3 regions of the Streptomyces sp. NPDC001678 genome follow, and region 2 is predicted to be linked to each of the others. Evidence: riboswitches for the same ligand, from Rfam matches in the RefSeq annotation. Region 2 holds a riboswitch; each other region holds the start of a gene.
The links. A riboswitch is a leader RNA that binds a small molecule or an ion and turns the genes downstream of it on or off. The one in region 2 is predicted to bind thiamine pyrophosphate.
Positions count from the first base shown of each region.

Region 1 (5,398 bases), on a different contig from region 2:
AGGATCCACGAGGTGCGCAGGTCCAGCGGCGGCTCGTCCAGGGCGATCAGGAAGCCGAAGCCGACGGTGACGGCGGAGGTGCCCAGCGGCAGCATCAGCAGCGCGTCGAACCCACGGACGAGCCTGCCCTCGCGCCGGGTGAGGGCCGCGGCCGCGAGGCCGCCGACGACGACCGCGATGGCGGTGGCGGCGAGCGCGTAGGTGAGCGAGTTGCCGATGGTGTCGAGCGCGGCGACGGTGAAGGTGCCGCCGCCCGCGCCCGCCGAGGTGAGCGCCCGGTAGGAGGCGAGGCCGTAGCCGTCGGGGCCCTCGAAGGAGCGCAGGACGAGCACCCCCAGCGGCAGCAGCACCAGCAGCGCGATGACGGCGAGGACGGAGATGAGCAGCGCCCACTGGCCGGCGCCGCGCGGGCGGTGGGCGGTGCGGGAGGCGTCCACCAGCCGCAGCGTCGCCTCGCGGCGCCGTACGGTCCGGGCGTGCACGGCCAGCAGCGCGGCCACGACCACGAACTGCAGCAGGGTGAGGACGGCGGCCGTGGGCAGGTCGAGGAGCTGCGCGGTCCGCTGGTAGATCTCCACCTCCAGCGTGGCGTAGCGGGGTCCGCCCAGGATCTGGACGACGCCGAAGGAGGTGAAGGTGAAGAGGAAGACCATGAGGGCGGCGGCGGCCACGGCGGGGCCGAGCGCGGGCAGGGTCACCCGGCGCCAGGCGGCGAGGCGGCCGGCGCCGAGGACGCGTGCCGCCTCCTCCTGGCGGGGGTCGAGCTGGGCCCACAGCCCGCCGACGGTCCGCACGACCACGGCGTAGTTGAAGAAGACGTGGGCGAGGAGGATCGCCCAGACCGTGGTGTCCAGGCGGACGCCCCACAGCTCGTCCAGCAGCCCGCCGCGGCCCACGAGCGCCAGGAACGCCGAGCCGGCGACGACGGTCGGCAGCACGAACGGGATCGTGACGACGGCCCGGAGCAGCCGTTTGCCGGGGAAGTCCAGGCGCGCGAAGACGTAGGCGCCGGGCAGGGCCAGCAGGAGGGTGAGGGCGGTGGAGGCGGCCGCCTGCCAGAGCGTGAACCACAGGACGTCGCGGATGCCCGGGTCGGTGAGCACCTCGCCCACGCGGGCGAGCTGCCACCGGCCGCCGTCCGTGAGGCCGCGGGTGACGATCGAGGCGACGGGGTAGGCGAAGAAGACGCCGAAGAAGGCGAGCGGCACGGCCATCAGGCCGAGCCGCGTCGCCGTCCGGCGGACGCCGGTGGCCCGCCCCTCCGCCGCCTCGGCCGCGGTCGCTCCGGTTGGTTCGGTTACTTCAGGACGAGCGAGGACCATTCCTTGACCCACTGGTCGCGATTCTTGGCGATCTTCTCCGGGGCAAGGGTCTGCGGGTCGGGGACCTGCGCTCCGTACCGGGTGAAGATCTCGGGCAGCTTGGCGTCCTTGACGACCGGCTTGACGTACATCTGGAGGGGCATGTCCTCCTGGAACGTCCGGCTCAGCATGAAGTCGATCAGGGCCTTGCCGCCCTCGGTGTTCTTCGCGCCCTTGAGCAGGCCGGCGAACTCGGTCTGCCGGAAGCAGGTGCCGGTCGCGACGCCGGTCGGGCCCTCCTTGGGCAGCGGGTTCGCGCCGGCGACCTCGGCGGGCGGGCTGGAGGCGTAGGAGACGACGAGGGGCTTGTCGCCCTTGGCCTTCCTGCCGCCGGCGGAGCCGGAGAAGCGCTCGTTGTAGGCCTGCTCCCAGCCGTCGACGACCTCGACGCCATTGGCCTTCAGCTTGGTCCAGTAGTCCTTCCAGCCGTTGTCGCCGTACTTGGCGGCGGTCGCGAGCTGGAAGGCGAGGCCGGGCGAGGAGGTGGCGGCGTTCTCGGTGACGAGGAGGTTCTTGTACTCCGGCTTGATCAGGTCGTCGAGCGTCTTCGGCGGGTCCATCTTGTGGTCGGCGAAGTACGCACGGTCGTAGTTGACGCAGATCTCGCCGGTGTCGACGGGCGTGACGCGGTGCCCGTCGGCGTCGGCCTGGAACTCCTTGGGGACCCCGGCCAGGCCCTTGGCCTCGTAGGCGGTGAACAGGCCGTTGTCGAGGGCCCGGGAGAGCAGGGTGTTGTCGACGCCGAAGAAGACGTCGCCCTGCGGGTGGCTCTTGGAGAGGATCGCCTGGTTGACGGCCCGGCCGGCGTCGCCGCCCTTGACGACCTTGACCTTGTAGCCGGTCTGCTTGGTGAATTCCTGGAGCACGGAGTCCGAGGCGACGAACGAGTCGTGCGAGACGAGGGTGACGGTCTTGCCGCCCGACGCCTCACCGCCCTTGTCGCCGGAGCCGCCGCAGGCGGCGAGCGCGGGAAGGCCGAGGGCGGCGACGGCCGTCGCCACGACGGCACGCCGAAGACTGGTGTTCATGGTGGTGCTGACTCCCTACGCCGGTACTAACCGGATCAGGTCCGAGGGTCTGCGGGCCGTGCCGCACTCTCAGCGCCCTGGGCGCTCCCCTGTCGGATTGTTCATTTGTACGAAAGGCACCGTATCAGTGCCGACCGGTCTCCCCGGCCGGCACCGATACGGCTCAGCGCTCGGTGGCGGCCAGCTGGCCGCAGGCGCCGTCGATCTCCTGGCCGCGGGTGTCCCGTACGGTCACGGGCACGCCGTGGGCGGCGATGGCCTCGACGAAGGCCCGCTCGTCCTCCGGACGGGACGCCGTCCACTTGGACCCGGGGGTGGGGTTGAGCGGGATCAGGTTGACGTGCACCCGCTTGCCCTTGAGGAGCCGGCCGAGCAGGTCGCCACGCCAGGCCTGGTCGTTGATGTCGCGGATCAGGGCGTACTCGATGGAGATCCGGCGGCCGGACTTCTCCGCGTACTCCCAGGCGGCGTCGAGGACCTCACGGACCTTCCAGCGGGTGTTGACCGGCACCAGGGTGTCGCGCAGCTCGTCGTCGGGCGCGTGCAGCGAGACCGCGAGACGGCACTTGAAGCCCTCGTCGGCGAACCGGTGCATGGCCGGGACCAGGCCGACCGTGGAGACGGTGATCCCGCGCTGGGACAGGCCCAGGCCGTCCGGCTCCGGGTCGGTCAGCCGGCGGATGGCGCCGACGACGCGCTTGTAGTTGGCCAGCGGCTCGCCCATGCCCATGAAGACGATGTTGGACAGCCGTGCCGGGCCGCCGGGCACCTCGCCGTCGCGCAGGGCGCGCATGCCGTCGACGATCTGGTGGACGATCTCGGCGGTGGACAGATTGCGGTCCAGCCCGGCCTGGCCGGTGGCGCAGAACGGGCAGTTCATACCGCAGCCCGCCTGGGAGCTGATGCACATGGTGACCCGGTCCGGGTAGCGCATCAGGACGGACTCGACGAGCTTGCCGTCGTGCAGCCGCCAGAGGGTCTTGCGGGTGGTGTCGTCGTCGCACGAGATGTGCCGCACCACGCTCATCAGGTCCGGCAGCAGCTCACCGGCGAGCTTCTCGCGGGCCGCCGCCGGGATGTCCGTCCACTGCGCCGGGTCGTGGGCGTAGCGGGCGAAGTAGTGCTGGGACAGCTGCTTGGCGCGGAACGGCTTCTCGCCGATCGCGGCGACGGCCTCGCGGCGCTCGGCGGGGCTGAGGTCGGCGAGGTGCCGCGGGGGCAGCTTGGCTCCGCGGGGGGCGACGAAAGTGAGTTCTCCGGGTGCAGGCATGGTCCCACCAGTGTCGCAGACATACGGAGGGGGCCCGCCGTCCTGTGGACGACGGACCCCTCACGTATCGAACACCTACCGAAAACCCCAGGTCAGAGGCGTTCGGACATCAGGAGCCGACGAACGCCACCATCAGCAGCCAGACCACCGGCGCGGTCGGCAGCAGCGAGTCCAGCCGGTCCATGCTGCGTCCGATGTGCGGCTACCGCCGCGTGGCGCCGTGGCCTCAGCCGCTCCCCACGAACGCCACCATCAGCAACCAGACCACCGGTGCCGTCGGCAGCAGCGAGTCCAGCCGGTCCATGATCCCGCCGTGGCCGGGGAGCAGGGCACCCATGTCCTTGATCCCCAGATCCCGCTTGATCATGGATTCACCGAGGTCGCCGAGCGTGGCGCTGACCGCCACCGCGAGGCCCAGCAGCAGGCCCTGCCACCACGCCCCGTCGTCGATCAGCAGCTGCATGCACAGCGCGCCCGCCACCATCGCGAACAGCACCGCGCCCATCAGGCCCTCGCGGGTCTTGCCGGGGCTGATGCGCGGCGCGAGCTTGTGCCGGCCGAACCGCCAGCCCACCGCGTACGCCCCGGTGTCGCTGACGACCGTCAGGATCAGGAACGTCAGCACCCGCCAGGCGCCGTCCTCCGCGGCCAGCATCAGCGCCACGAACGTGGCGAGGAAGGGCACGTAGAACGCCGCGAAGATGCCGGCCGTGACGTCCTTGAGGTAGTCGTCCGGCGCCTCCGTCATCCGCCAGACGAGCACGGCGAGCGCGGTGAAGGCCATGGCCACCCACGCGCCCTCGGCGCCGTTGACATAGCCGGCGACGATCATCGCGGCACCGCCGATGGCCAGCGGCACCAAGGGGGCCTTGATGTTCTTCCGCTCGGCGAGCCGGGAGGTCAGCTCCCACAGCCCGACCACCACGGCGATCACGATCACGCCGAGGAAGACGGGCTTGTAGACGAACAGGGAGGCGAGGATCACCGCACCGAGGCCGACCCCCACCCCTATCGCGGCACGCAGATCACGCCCCGCGCTCTTCTTCGCCGGGGGTCCCTGTGGGGCGGCGGGCTCCTGCGGCCGGATGTCGGGCTCCTGTTCATCGCGGAACAGGGGGCCACCGATGTGGGCGGCCCCCTGGTCACGGTCGGCTCCGTCGTCCTGGTATCCGCCTGCTCCGGGCACAATGGGCATGGGCCGAGTCTGCGCCGCGTCGCCCGCGACGTGCAGAGGACCCGCCGATGGGGGCACCTCCCGGCCGTAGCCGGGGGAGGTCCCTTGGCCGGTGGACCCCCAGTGGCCGGCGCGCGGCGGGGCTCCCCAGGATGCGTCGTTCATCAGACCTCGAGCAGCTCGGATTCCTTGTGCTTGAGCAGCTCGTCCACCTGCGCGACATACTTCGCGGTGGTGTCGTCGAGCTCCTTCTCCGCGCGGCGGACCTCGTCCTCGCCGGACTCCTTGTCCTTGACGAGCTTGTCGAGGGCGTCCTTGGCCTTGCGGCGGATGGAGCGGATCGAGACCTTGGCGTCCTCGGCCTTGGTCTTGGCGACCTTGACGAACTCACGGCGCCGCTGCTCGGTGAGCTCGGGGAAGTTCACCCGGATGATGTTGCCGTCATTGCTCGGGTTGACGCCCAGGTCCGAGTCGCGGATGGCCTGCTCGATGTTGCGCAGCGCGCTCTTGTCGAACGGGGTCACCACGGCCATGCGCGGCTCGGGCACCGAGAACGACGCCAGCT
Region 1 covers NZ_JBIAUP010000004.1:92,477-97,874, forward strand. The annotation lists gene ACFYZR_RS09785 (ABC transporter permease) at 1-1,214, opposite strand, end outside; gene ACFYZR_RS09790 (thiamine ABC transporter substrate binding subunit) at 1,298-2,389, opposite strand; TPP riboswitch at 2,385-2,490, opposite strand; gene rlmN (23S rRNA (adenine(2503)-C(2))-methyltransferase RlmN) at 2,553-3,659, opposite strand; gene ACFYZR_RS09800 (phosphatidate cytidylyltransferase) at 3,886-4,998, opposite strand; gene frr (ribosome recycling factor) at 4,998-5,398, opposite strand, start outside.
Region 1: another riboswitch for thiamine pyrophosphate. It lies ahead of ACFYZR_RS09790 (thiamine ABC transporter substrate binding subunit); the one in region 2 lies ahead of thiC (phosphomethylpyrimidine synthase ThiC).

Region 2 (5,398 bases):
GGCCCTTGGCCTGCGCGGCAGCGGCCTCGGCCTCACCGGTGGCACGGGTCGCCGCGGCGGCGGCGTCACCGCGCGTCCTGGTGGCCTCGGCCTCGGCCCCCGCCGCCGTCTTCACGCGCGTCGCCTCGGCCGCCGCGGCGAGCTCCGTCTCCTTGGCCTTCGCCTCGGCCGCCGAGATCCGGGCGTCGCGCTCGGCCTCCGCCAGCGTCCGCTTCTCGTACGCCGCCGCGTCCGCGGGCTTGCGGACGTCGGCCTGGAGCTGCTGCTCCCGGCGCATGGCGTCCAGCTCCGCGACCCGCGTCTCCTGGACGACGACCTCCTGGCGCGCCGCGGCCTCCGCCAGCGGGCCCGCCTGCCGTGCCTTGGCGGCAGCGCTGTCCCGCTCGGCCTGATAGCCGGCCTGAAGGATCTCGCTGTCGCGCTGGGCCTCCGACATCCGCGCTGCGGCCTGCTGCTCCGCCTCGGTGGCCAGCCGGTCCGCCTCGGCCTGGGCGATCCGGGCGTCCCGGCGCACGGCGGCGGCGTGCGGCGCGGAGAGGTTCTGGATGTAGCCCGAGGGGTCCTGGATCTCATGGATCTGGAGGGAGTCGATGATCAGACCCAGCTTCTCCATCTCCGTGCCCGAGGCGGCCCGGGTCTCACCCGTCAGCCGCTCCCGGTCGCGGATCATGTCCTCCACGGTCAACCCGCCGACGATCGAGCGCAGATGGCCCGCGAAGACGTTGTGCACCCGCTCGGGCATATGTTTCTGCTGGTCGAGGAAGCGGCGGGCGGCGTTGGCGATCGAGACGAAGTCATCGCCCACCTTGAAGATCACCACGCCGTGCACCTTCAGGGGGATGCCCTGCTTGGTGACGCAATCCACGTTGAGATCCGCCTCGTTGAGGTCGAGGGACAACTTGCGCACCGCCTGTACCCCCGGCAGCACGAACGTCCCCCGCCCCGTGACTATCCGGAATCCCAGCCCGTCCCCCAAGCCCTCCGTGCGGTGCTTGGAACCGGAGATGATCAGGGCCTCGTTGGGCTCCGCGACCCGCCACATGAGCTTGAACAGCCCGACCAGAACGATGACCGCGACGAGGACGGTCCCCGCCACGATGCCGACGACCATGCGTGTCTCCCCCCTTTACGGCCCGCTGCGGGGCCGTCCGTTCACGAATGCGCGACCCGGCGAGGCCGGATGCGCAACCCGGCGAGGCCGGGTGAAGACGCTGATACCCCGCCTGCGACCTTGGAATCAGGTGTAGGCGGACGTCACATAGACGGTGCGCGGCGGTTGATATTCCGTGACCATCACGACCGTCCCCCGCTCGATGCGCTCGCCCGGCTCGGCGGCGTAGGCCAGGAAGGCCTCGGCGCCGCCCCGGACCCGCACGATCACCTCGCCGACCAGCCCGGGACCGACCGTCCCCGTCACTCTTCCCAGCTCACCGACCACCGGAAGCCCCCCCGTCTCCCCGCTACTTCGCGCGGCGACGCCTGCCGCCCCGGGCCTTCGCCCTCCCCTTGCCCCCATCATGCCGGTCGGCACTGACAACGAGCGCGGCGAGCAGGGTCGTCACCGGCACCGAGGCGACCAGGCCGATGCTGCCCACCAGCGTCCGGACGATCTCCTCCGCGACGATCTCGCTGGTCGCCACCGTGCCCACACCGCTGTCCGCGATCGAGAACAGCAGCAACAGCGGTAGGGACGCGCCCGCGTACGCCATGACCAGCGTATTCACGACCGAGGCGATATGGTCCCGCCCGATGCGCATCGCGGAACCGTAGAGTTTCCGCCAATTCGCCGACGGGTTGGCGTCCTTCAGCTCCCACACCGCCGAGGTCTGGGTGACCGTGACGTCGTCGAGGACCCCCAGCGAGCCGATGATGATGCCGGCGAGCAGCAGGCCCCGGATCTCGATCTGCGGATAGAGGCCGTGCACGAGTCCCGTCTGGTCGTCCGTGTTGCCCGTCAGATGGGCCCAGTCGATGAACAGCGACCCGAGCAGCCCGATGACCACCAGGGACGTCAGCGTGCCCAGCACCGCCACCGAGGTGCGCGCGTTGAGCCCATGGCACATATAGAGCGCGATCAGCATGATCGCGCTGCCGCCGATCACGGCGACCAGCAGGGGATTCGAGCCCTGGAGGATCGCCGGGAGGATGAACAGCGTCAGCACCCCGAAACTGATCACCAGAGCCACCAGCGCGAAGATCCCGCGCAGTCGGCCCACGACCACGACCGCGAGCGCGAACACCCCCGCGAGCAGGGCCATTGGGAAGTCACGATCCACGTCCGTGACCGAATAGCGCAGATTCTCCGGGGCCTTCGGCGCGTAGGCGAGGATCACCTTCTGGCCCACGTCGTAGCGGCGCGACGCGCTCGGCTGGACGATCTCGGTGAAGGACTTGCCCTTGTCCGGGCCCTCGGTCACCTCGATGGTGGCCTTCTCGCAGGTTCCCTGGGCGGGGGCCGGGGGAGGCGACGGGCTCTGCTGGGGCCCGGCCGGCAGCCCGCCGGACTTCGGGCAGTCGAATTTCTCGATCTTCGTCACCTGCCCCGACCGCAACTGCTGATCGAGGCCGACACCGGTGTGCTGGTGCGGTGGCGCGCCGCCGGGCCAGAGGACTATCAGGCCGGCCAGCACCGCCACCGTGAAGGGGACGAGCACCGCCGCGATCACCTTGCGGAGGTGCGACGAGACGGGCGTCGCGGGCCCGTGACTGTGGGAGTGGCCATGGGAATGTCCGTGCGCGTGGCCGTGCGCGGGAGGGTGGGGGGCGTGGGGTGTGGGATCGGTGGGGCTCACTGCGGCATCATCGCAAGCCCCACTGGCCCTCCGGCGGACGGAGGCGCTAGCGTGGTGGCACCTTTGCAATCGCGGGAGCTCGGAGCACCGGGCTGAGAGGGCGCTGACCTTCGTACGACCGCACGTACGAACGCCGCTGCGTCGACCGCCGAACCTGTTACCGGGTAATGCCGGCGTAGGGAGTTACGGTCTGATGACCACGCAGGATGCACGCACGTCCGCGACCGGCCGGGAGATCGGCTGGCACAAGGACTACGTGACCGGCTCGCGGCCGGACCTCAGGGTTCCGGTGCGGCGGGTCCACCTCACCAACGGGCAGGACGTCCGGCTGTACGACACCTCCGGCCCGTACACCGACCCGGCCGTCGAGACGAACGTCCGGCGCGGTCTCGCCCCGCTGCGGGAGAACTGGATCATCGCCCGCGGCGACACCGAGGAGTACGCGGGGCGTCCCATGCGCCCGGAGGACGACGGCATCAAGCACACGTCCCCCCGAGGGGGCCTGAAGAACCTCGACGCGGTCTTCCCGGGCCGCCCCCGCCAGCCCCGCCGGGGCCGCGACGGCGCGGCGGTCACCCAGCTCGCCTACGCGCGCCGGGGCGAGATCACCGCGGAGATGGAGTACGTCGCCCTCCGCGAGAACGTCTCTCCCGAGACGGTCCGCGAGGAGATCGCGGCGGGCCGGGCCGTCCTCCCGGCGAATGTGAACCACCCGGAGATCGAGCCGATGATCATCGGCAAGAAGTTCCTGGTCAAGGTGAACGCCAACATCGGCAACTCCGCCGTCACCTCCTCCATCGAGGAGGAGGTGGAGAAGATGACCTGGGCGACCCGCTGGGGCGCCGACACGGTCATGGACCTCTCCACCGGCCGCAACATCCACACCACCCGTGAGTGGGTGCTGCGCAACTCCCCCGTGCCCATCGGCACCGTGCCGCTCTACCAGGCCCTGGAGAAGGTCGACGGCAAGGCCGAGGAGCTGACCTGGGAGATCTACAAGGACACGGTCATCGAGCAGGCCGAGCAGGGCGTCGACTACATGACCGTCCACGCCGGCGTGCTGCTGCGCTACGTCCCGCTGACCGCCCGCCGCAAGACCGGCATCGTCTCCCGCGGCGGCTCGATCATGGCCGCGTGGTGCCTGGCGCACCACAAGGAGTCGTTCCTCTACGAGAACTTCGAGGAGCTCTGCGAGATCCTCGCCGCGTACGACGTCACCTACTCGCTCGGTGACGGGCTGCGCCCCGGTTCGATCGCGGATGCGAACGACGAGGCGCAGTTCGCCGAGCTGAAGACCCTCGGCGAGCTCAACCGGATCGCCAAGCGGCACAACGTCCAGACGATGATCGAGGGCCCGGGCCATGTCCCGATGCACAAGATCAAGGAGAACATCGACCTCCAGCAGGAGATCTGCGAGGAGGCCCCGTTCTACACGCTCGGCCCGCTGACCACGGATGTCGCGCCCGCGTACGACCACATCACCTCGGGGATCGGCGCGGCGATGATCGCCTGGTGGGGCACGGCGATGCTCTGCTACGTCACGCCCAAGGAGCACCTGGGCCTGCCGGACCGCGACGACGTCAAGACCGGTGTGATCACCTACAAGATCGCGGCGCATGCGGCGGATCTGGCCAAGGGCCACCCGGGCGCCCAGGAGTGGGACGACGCGCTCTCCGACGCGCGTTTCGAATTCCGCTGGGAGGACCAGTTCAATCTGGCCCTCGACCCGGACACCGCCCGCGCCTTCCACGACGAGACGCTTCCCGCGGAGCCGGCGAAGACCGCGCACTTCTGCTCGATGTGCGGCCCGAAGTTCTGTTCGATGAAGATCTCTCAGGACATTCGTCGTGAGCACGGCGGGGATCTCGGCGGGGGTCCGGGCGCAGATCCCGGTGTCGACCCCGAGGCCGGAATGGCGGAGAAGTCCCGCGAATTCGCCGCAGCGGGCAACCGGGTGTATCTCCCGATCGCCGAGTAGCCGGCGGAGCGAGCCGCCTCCGGGGCTCTCCGGAGCCTTGCGGAGGCGGTTTCACGGGGGTGTGCGACGCTCGTCGCGCACCCCCTCGGTCAGTCCTTCCGGTGGCCCGGGCCGCCGAACTCGGGGCCGGTGTAGTCCGGGCTGGTGAAGCCCGTGCGGCCGGCGGAGGACCGGCCGTCGTCGGGGCTCGAGAAGCCGGGCCGGGAGTAGCCGAGCTGGGGGGTACGGCCGGGCCCGGTGTGGTTTCTGGGGGAGGGCGGGCGACGTTGTGCGCCCGGGGTGTTGGCCAGCGACTCCCGGAGGAAGGGCAGGATGCCCCGGTCCAGCAGCGCCTGCCGCCAGGCCTCACGGGCCCGCTCGGTCTCCTGGGAGAGCTGGTCGTAGCCGTCGGAGAGGCCGTCGTGTCGTGGCGTCTCCTCGGTCTGCCTGCCGTTGCGCACGGCCGTGACCAGCATGCCGGAGCTGGCGATGAGCACCGCGGCGACGGTGAAGCCGCCGAACCACCAGCCGATCTTGATGATCGGGTCGGCGACGGCCCCGTTCGACCCGACCGTCCGCAGGACGTAGCCGATGAGCAGGAAGAGGAAGGCGGCGATCCCCGCCAGGACGGGGGCGAGCACGACGACGA
Region 2 covers NZ_JBIAUP010000003.1:247,296-252,693, reverse strand. The annotation lists gene ACFYZR_RS07890 (flotillin family protein) at 1-1,111, opposite strand, end outside; gene ACFYZR_RS07885 (hypothetical protein) at 1,238-1,438, opposite strand; gene ACFYZR_RS07880 (YibE/F family protein) at 1,461-2,792, opposite strand; TPP riboswitch at 2,854-2,991, shown strand; gene thiC (phosphomethylpyrimidine synthase ThiC) at 2,986-4,770, shown strand; gene ACFYZR_RS07870 (hypothetical protein) at 4,860-5,398, opposite strand, start outside.

Region 3 (5,398 bases), on a different contig from region 2:
GCCGGCGCCGTAGGTCACGGAGACGAAGGTGGGAGCGACGGCTTCGATCCGCCGGATGGCGTCCCACAGGGTCCGTTCGCCCTTCTCCGTCCTGGGGGCGGCGAACTCGAACGAGTACGAGCGCTCGCCGGAGGCGAGCAGCTCACGGACGGTGCGCGCGTGGTCTGTCCTGGTGGAGGCAGTGCCAAGGGCCATACCGGCAAGTTAACCAGCGGTGCGGTGGACGCCCCAACCAAGAATGGTGTTATGCCCGTTTGATCCGACGGATGTCCATGATCTGTCCCACTCCTTGGACAGCGGTGGTCACACGTCGTAGGCGCGGACGCGCTCGGCGAGCCGCGCGGCGGCCTCGCCCGGGTCGTCCGCCTCGGTGATGGCGCGGACGACGACCACGCGGCGCGCGCCCGCCTCCAGCACCTGCTCCAGATTGCCCGCGTCGATGCCGCCGATGGCGAACCACGGCCGGGCGGGCTCGAGGGAGGCCGCGTAGCGGACGAGGGAGAGGCCCGGGGCGTGGCGGCCGGGCTTGGTGGGCGTGGGCCAGCAGGGGCCGGTGCAGAAGTAGTCCACGCCGGGCTCGGCGACGGCGGCGGCCACCTCGGCCTCGGCGTGCGTGGAGTGGCCGATCAGGACCTCGTCGCCGAGGATCGCCCGGGCGGCGGGCACGGGCAGATCGCCCTGGCCCAGGTGGAGCACGCCGGAGCCGGCGGCATGGGCGACGTCGGCGCGGTCGTTGACCGCGAAGAGCTTGCCGTGGCGACGGGCGGCCTCGGCGAAGACGGCGAGGTGCTCCAGCTCCTCACCGGCCTCCATGCCCTTGTCGCGGAGCTGGACGATGTCCACTCCGGAGGAGAGGACCGCGTCGAGGAACTCCGGCAGGTCGCCCTGGCGCTTGCGCGCGTCGGTGCACAGATACAGCCGGGCCTCGGCGAGCCGCTCGCGCGCGGTGACGGACATCGGGTGCTTCTCCCCCAGGTGGGCGGTGTGCGGGCGCGGGGCAGGGCCCCGCGCCCGCACACCGGACGGTGCTTCAGGCGGTGCTTGCTAAGGACAGGTCAGACGGCGAGCGCCTGGGCGCGGCGCTTCACCTCCGTGCCACGATTCTCGCTCAGCGCCTGCGCGGGGGTGCCGGGCAGGGTCGGGTCGGCGGTGAACAGCCACTCCAGCATCTCCTCGTCGCTGAAGCCGTCGTCACGCAGCAGCGTCAGGGTCCCGGCCAGGCCCTTGACGACCTTGCCCTCGCTGATGAAAGCGGCGGGCACCATGAGCACGCGGTTCTCGCCCCGGCGCACGGCGATCAGCTGGCCCTCCTTGACCAGCTGCCGGACACGCGTCACCTCGATGCCCAGCATCTCCGCGATGTCGGGGAGGTTGAGCCAGGCGGGTACGAGCGCATCGATCTTCACGTCAATCTCGGTCACGGGACAAGCCTGCCATCCGGGACTGACAGCCGGTAGCCGGGTTGACCCGAGCCGGGCCCCGGCCACCCCACCGGCCCCCCGCCGGCCCTCCTCCGGCCCCCGGATCGGCCTCGTGCCCGCCCCGGACGACGGACCGTCCTCAGACCACGGCGGCCTTCAGCGGAACGGACGCGTCCGCCGCCCTGGCCCGGTCCAGGACCGCGCCCTTCTCGATGAGCTTGCGCCCCTGCGCCAGATCGCGCGGCCGCCCCACGGCCAGCAGGGCCACCAGGACGCCCGAGCGCAGCCAGCACACCGTCCAGGCCAAGCCTGCGGGGTTGCCCCGCCAGACGAGCTCGTCGGCGGCCGCGTGGTGCCCCGCGTACTGCACGAACCGGCCGAACTGCTCGGACCAGAAGTACGGCACCGGGTCGTAGACCGAGCCCTCCTCGGGGCCGTGGACGATGTTCTCGGCGACGGTCCGGGGGCCCTGGAGGGCGTTGTCCCAGTGGTGGACCAGCAGCCGCTCGCCGTAGCGGGCCGAGGGGAAGGAGGCGCAGTCGCCGACCGCGTAGACGTCCGGCAGCGAGGTGCGCAGGCGGTCGTCGGTGACGACGGAGCGGTCCGCCGCCAGCTCGATCCCCGAGCCCGCGAGCCAGCCCGTGGCGGGGCGCGCCCCGATGCCGACGACGACGGCGTCGGCGGGCAGCCGGGTGCCGTCGTCGAGGACGACAGCGCCGGGCTCGACGGCCGTGACCCGGGCGCCGGTCAGCAGCCTTGCGCCGCTGTGGGCGTACCAGTCGACCATGTGGGCGGCGACCTCGGCGGGCATGGCGCCCGCGAGCGGCCGGTCGGCGGCCTCGACGACCGTCACCCGGCAGCCCGCCTCCCGGGCGGCGGTGGCGAACTCGGCGCCGATCCAGCCCGCTCCGACGGCGACGATGTCCTGCTGCCGGGCGAGGACGGGGCGCAGCCGCTCGGCGTCGTCGACGGTGCGCAGGACGTGGACGCCGGGCAGGTCCCCGGCTCCGGGCAGGCCGATGGGCTCGGCGCCGGTGGCGACGACCAGGACGTCGTAGCCGAGGGGCCCCTCGGCGGTGTCCAGGACGTGCTCGGCGGCGCGCAGGCCGGTGGCCGCGAGGCCGAGCCGCAGGTCGATGCCGAGCGAGTCGAAGTCCACGGCGAAGGCGGAGCCCTCGGCCTTGCCGAGCAGCACGGACTTGGACAGGGGCGGCCGGTCGTAGGGCTGGTGGGGCTCGTCGCCCAGGAGGGTGATGGTGCCGGTCCAGCCCTGTTCGCGCAGGGCGATGGCGGTCTGCACCCCGGCCATCCCCGCGCCGACGATCACGACGCGCCGGTCACTGCTGGTGTTCGTCTCCTCGCTCACACGATCAACTGTAGGCCCGATGCCCCGGTACGCCGGAGCGCCGCGTGAGGAGACCTCTGACACAACGTCACCGCACGGGGGCGGCGCGGGGCCGCCGACCGTGCCCGGCCGCCCTTCCGGGCGGTCCTCGGGCCGTACTAGGGTGGCAAGCTGCAAGCACTCGCGGGAGCCCGGGCGGACCGGGCTGAGAGGGAGGCTGGACGGCCTCCGACCGTACGAACCTGATCCGGGTCATGCCGGCGAAGGGAGGGGCTGGACGCCCATGCACGCGCATCGAACCCCTGGGGATCGAACACCGGCACATCGAACCAGGGCGCGCCCCGCGCGCCCGTACCGTCCGGGTCCCGCGCCGCGGACACCCGACGTCCTGGTGATCGGCGGCGGACTGATCGGCCTGGTCACGGCCTGGCGCACGGCCCAGCGCGGGCTGCGCGTGGCCGTGGCCGACCCCGCGCCCGGCGGGGGCGCGGCCCGGGTGGCCGCCGGGATGCTGGCCGCCGTCACCGAGCTCCACTACGGCGAGGAGACCCTCCTCGCCCTCAATCTGGCCTCGGCGCGGCGCTATCCCGCCTTCACGGCCGAGCTGGAGGAGGCCGCCGGCCTGGAGACCGGCTACCGCGCCTGCGGGACGCTCGCGGTCGCCCTGGACGCCGACGACCGGGCCCATCTGCGGGAGCTCCACGACCTCCAGCGCCGCTGCGGCCTCACGTCGCAGTGGCTGACCGGGCGCGAGTGCCGCCGGCTGGAGCCGATGCTCGCGCCGGGCGTGCGCGGCGGCCTCCACGCCCTCGGCGACCACCAGACCGACCCCCGGCGGCTCGCCCGGGCGCTGCTGGTGGCCTGCGAGCGCGAGGGCGTGGCCTTCCACCGCTCGGAGGCCGTACGGCTGCTGCTGACCGGGGACCGGGCCACGGGGGCGCTGCTCGCCGACGGCACCCGGCTCGCCGCCGGCCGGACCGTCCTGGCCGCCGGGAGCCTCAGCGGCCGGCTGACGGGCCTGCCCGAGGACGTCGTACCGCCGGTCCGCCCGGTCAAGGGCCAGGTCCTGCGACTGCGCGTGCCGGAGTCGTACACGGCGGTCAACGGGCCCTTCCTCTCCCGGACCGTCCGGGCCGTGGTGCGCGGCGGGCACGTCTACCTCGTGCCGCGCGAGAACGGCGAGCTGGTCGTCGGGGCGACGACCGAGGAGCTGGGCTGGGACACGACCGTGACGGCCGGCGGCGTCTACGAGCTGCTGCGCGACGCCCACGAGCTGGTGCCCGGCATCACCGAGCTGCCGCTCGTGGAGACCCTCGCCGGGCTGCGCCCCGGCTCGCCCGACAACGCCCCGCTGCTGGGCCCGACCGCCCTGCCGGGCCTGTTCGCGGCCACCGGCCACCACCGCAACGGCGTGCTGCTCACCCCCGTCACCGGGGACGTGATGGCCGAGGCGCTGACCACCGGCCGGCTGCCCGAGGAGGCCCGGCCGTTCTCCCCACTACGCTTCACCCCCGCACTTCAGGAGCAGCCCGCATGACCGGCAGCGACATGACCACGCACATCATCAGCGTCAACGGCGAGCCGACGACCGTCCCGGCGGGGACGACGCTCGACGGGCTCGTGGCGACGCTCACCACCGAGCGCGGCGGGGTCGCCGCCGCCGTCAACGAGGCCGTGGTCCCCCGGGGCCAGTGGCCGGCGACCGCCCTCGGCGAGGGCGACCGGGTCGAGGTGCTCACCGCGGTTCAGGGAGGCTGATCAGCACAGATGGCGGACGATCTGCTCACCATCGCGGACACCCCGTTCACCTCCCGGCTGATCATGGGCACGGGTGGCGCCCCCAGCCTGGACGTCCTGGAGCGCGCCCTGCTGGCCTCCGGCACGGAGCTGACCACGGTCGCGATGCGGCGGCTGGACGCGACGGTACGGGGCTCCGTGCTGTCCGTCCTGGAGAAGCACGGCATCCGGGTGCTGCCGAACACGGCGGGCTGCTTCACCGCGGGCGAGGCGGTCCTCACCGCCCGGCTGGCCCGGGAGGCGCTCGGCACGGACTGGGTGAAGCTGGAGGTGATCGCCGACGAGCGCACCCTGCTGCCCGACCCGATCGAGCTCCTGGACGCCGCGGAGATCCTCGTCGACGACGGCTTCACCGTGCTGCCGTACACCAACGACGACCCGGTCCTGGCCCGCAAGCTGGAGGACGTCGGCTGCGCGGCGATCATGCCGCTGGGCGCGCCCATCGGCTCGGGCCTGGGCATCCGCAACCCCCACAACTTCCAGCTGATCACCGAGCGGGCGTCCGTCCCGGTGATCCTGGACGCGGGCGCGGGCACCGCGTCGGACGCGGCGCTGGCCATGGAGCTGGGGTGCGCGGCGGTGATGCTGGCGTCGGCGGTGACGCGGGCGCAGGAGCCGGTACTGATGGCGGAGGCGATGCGGCACGCGGTCGAGGCGGGGCGGCTGGCGCATCGCGCCGGGCGCATCCCCCGCCGCCACTTCGCGGAGGCGTCCTCCACGATGGAGGGCCTCGCGGCCCTCGACCCGGAGCGGCCGGCGTTCGCGTAGCGGGAACGGTGCGGCCCGGTGGGCCCGTTTGTGCCCACCCTCCCCCAGCTACCGCTGGGAGGTGCCC
Region 3 covers NZ_JBIAUP010000001.1:302,587-307,984, forward strand. The annotation lists gene metF (methylenetetrahydrofolate reductase [NAD(P)H]) at 1-195, opposite strand, end outside; gene thiE (thiamine phosphate synthase) at 304-957, opposite strand; gene ACFYZR_RS01350 (Rv2175c family DNA-binding protein) at 1,056-1,421, opposite strand; gene ACFYZR_RS01355 (NAD(P)/FAD-dependent oxidoreductase) at 1,561-2,787, opposite strand; TPP riboswitch at 2,940-3,052, shown strand; gene thiO (glycine oxidase ThiO) at 3,158-4,303, shown strand; gene thiS (sulfur carrier protein ThiS) at 4,300-4,524, shown strand; gene ACFYZR_RS01370 (thiazole synthase) at 4,534-5,331, shown strand.
Region 3: another riboswitch for thiamine pyrophosphate. It lies ahead of thiO (glycine oxidase ThiO); the one in region 2 lies ahead of thiC (phosphomethylpyrimidine synthase ThiC).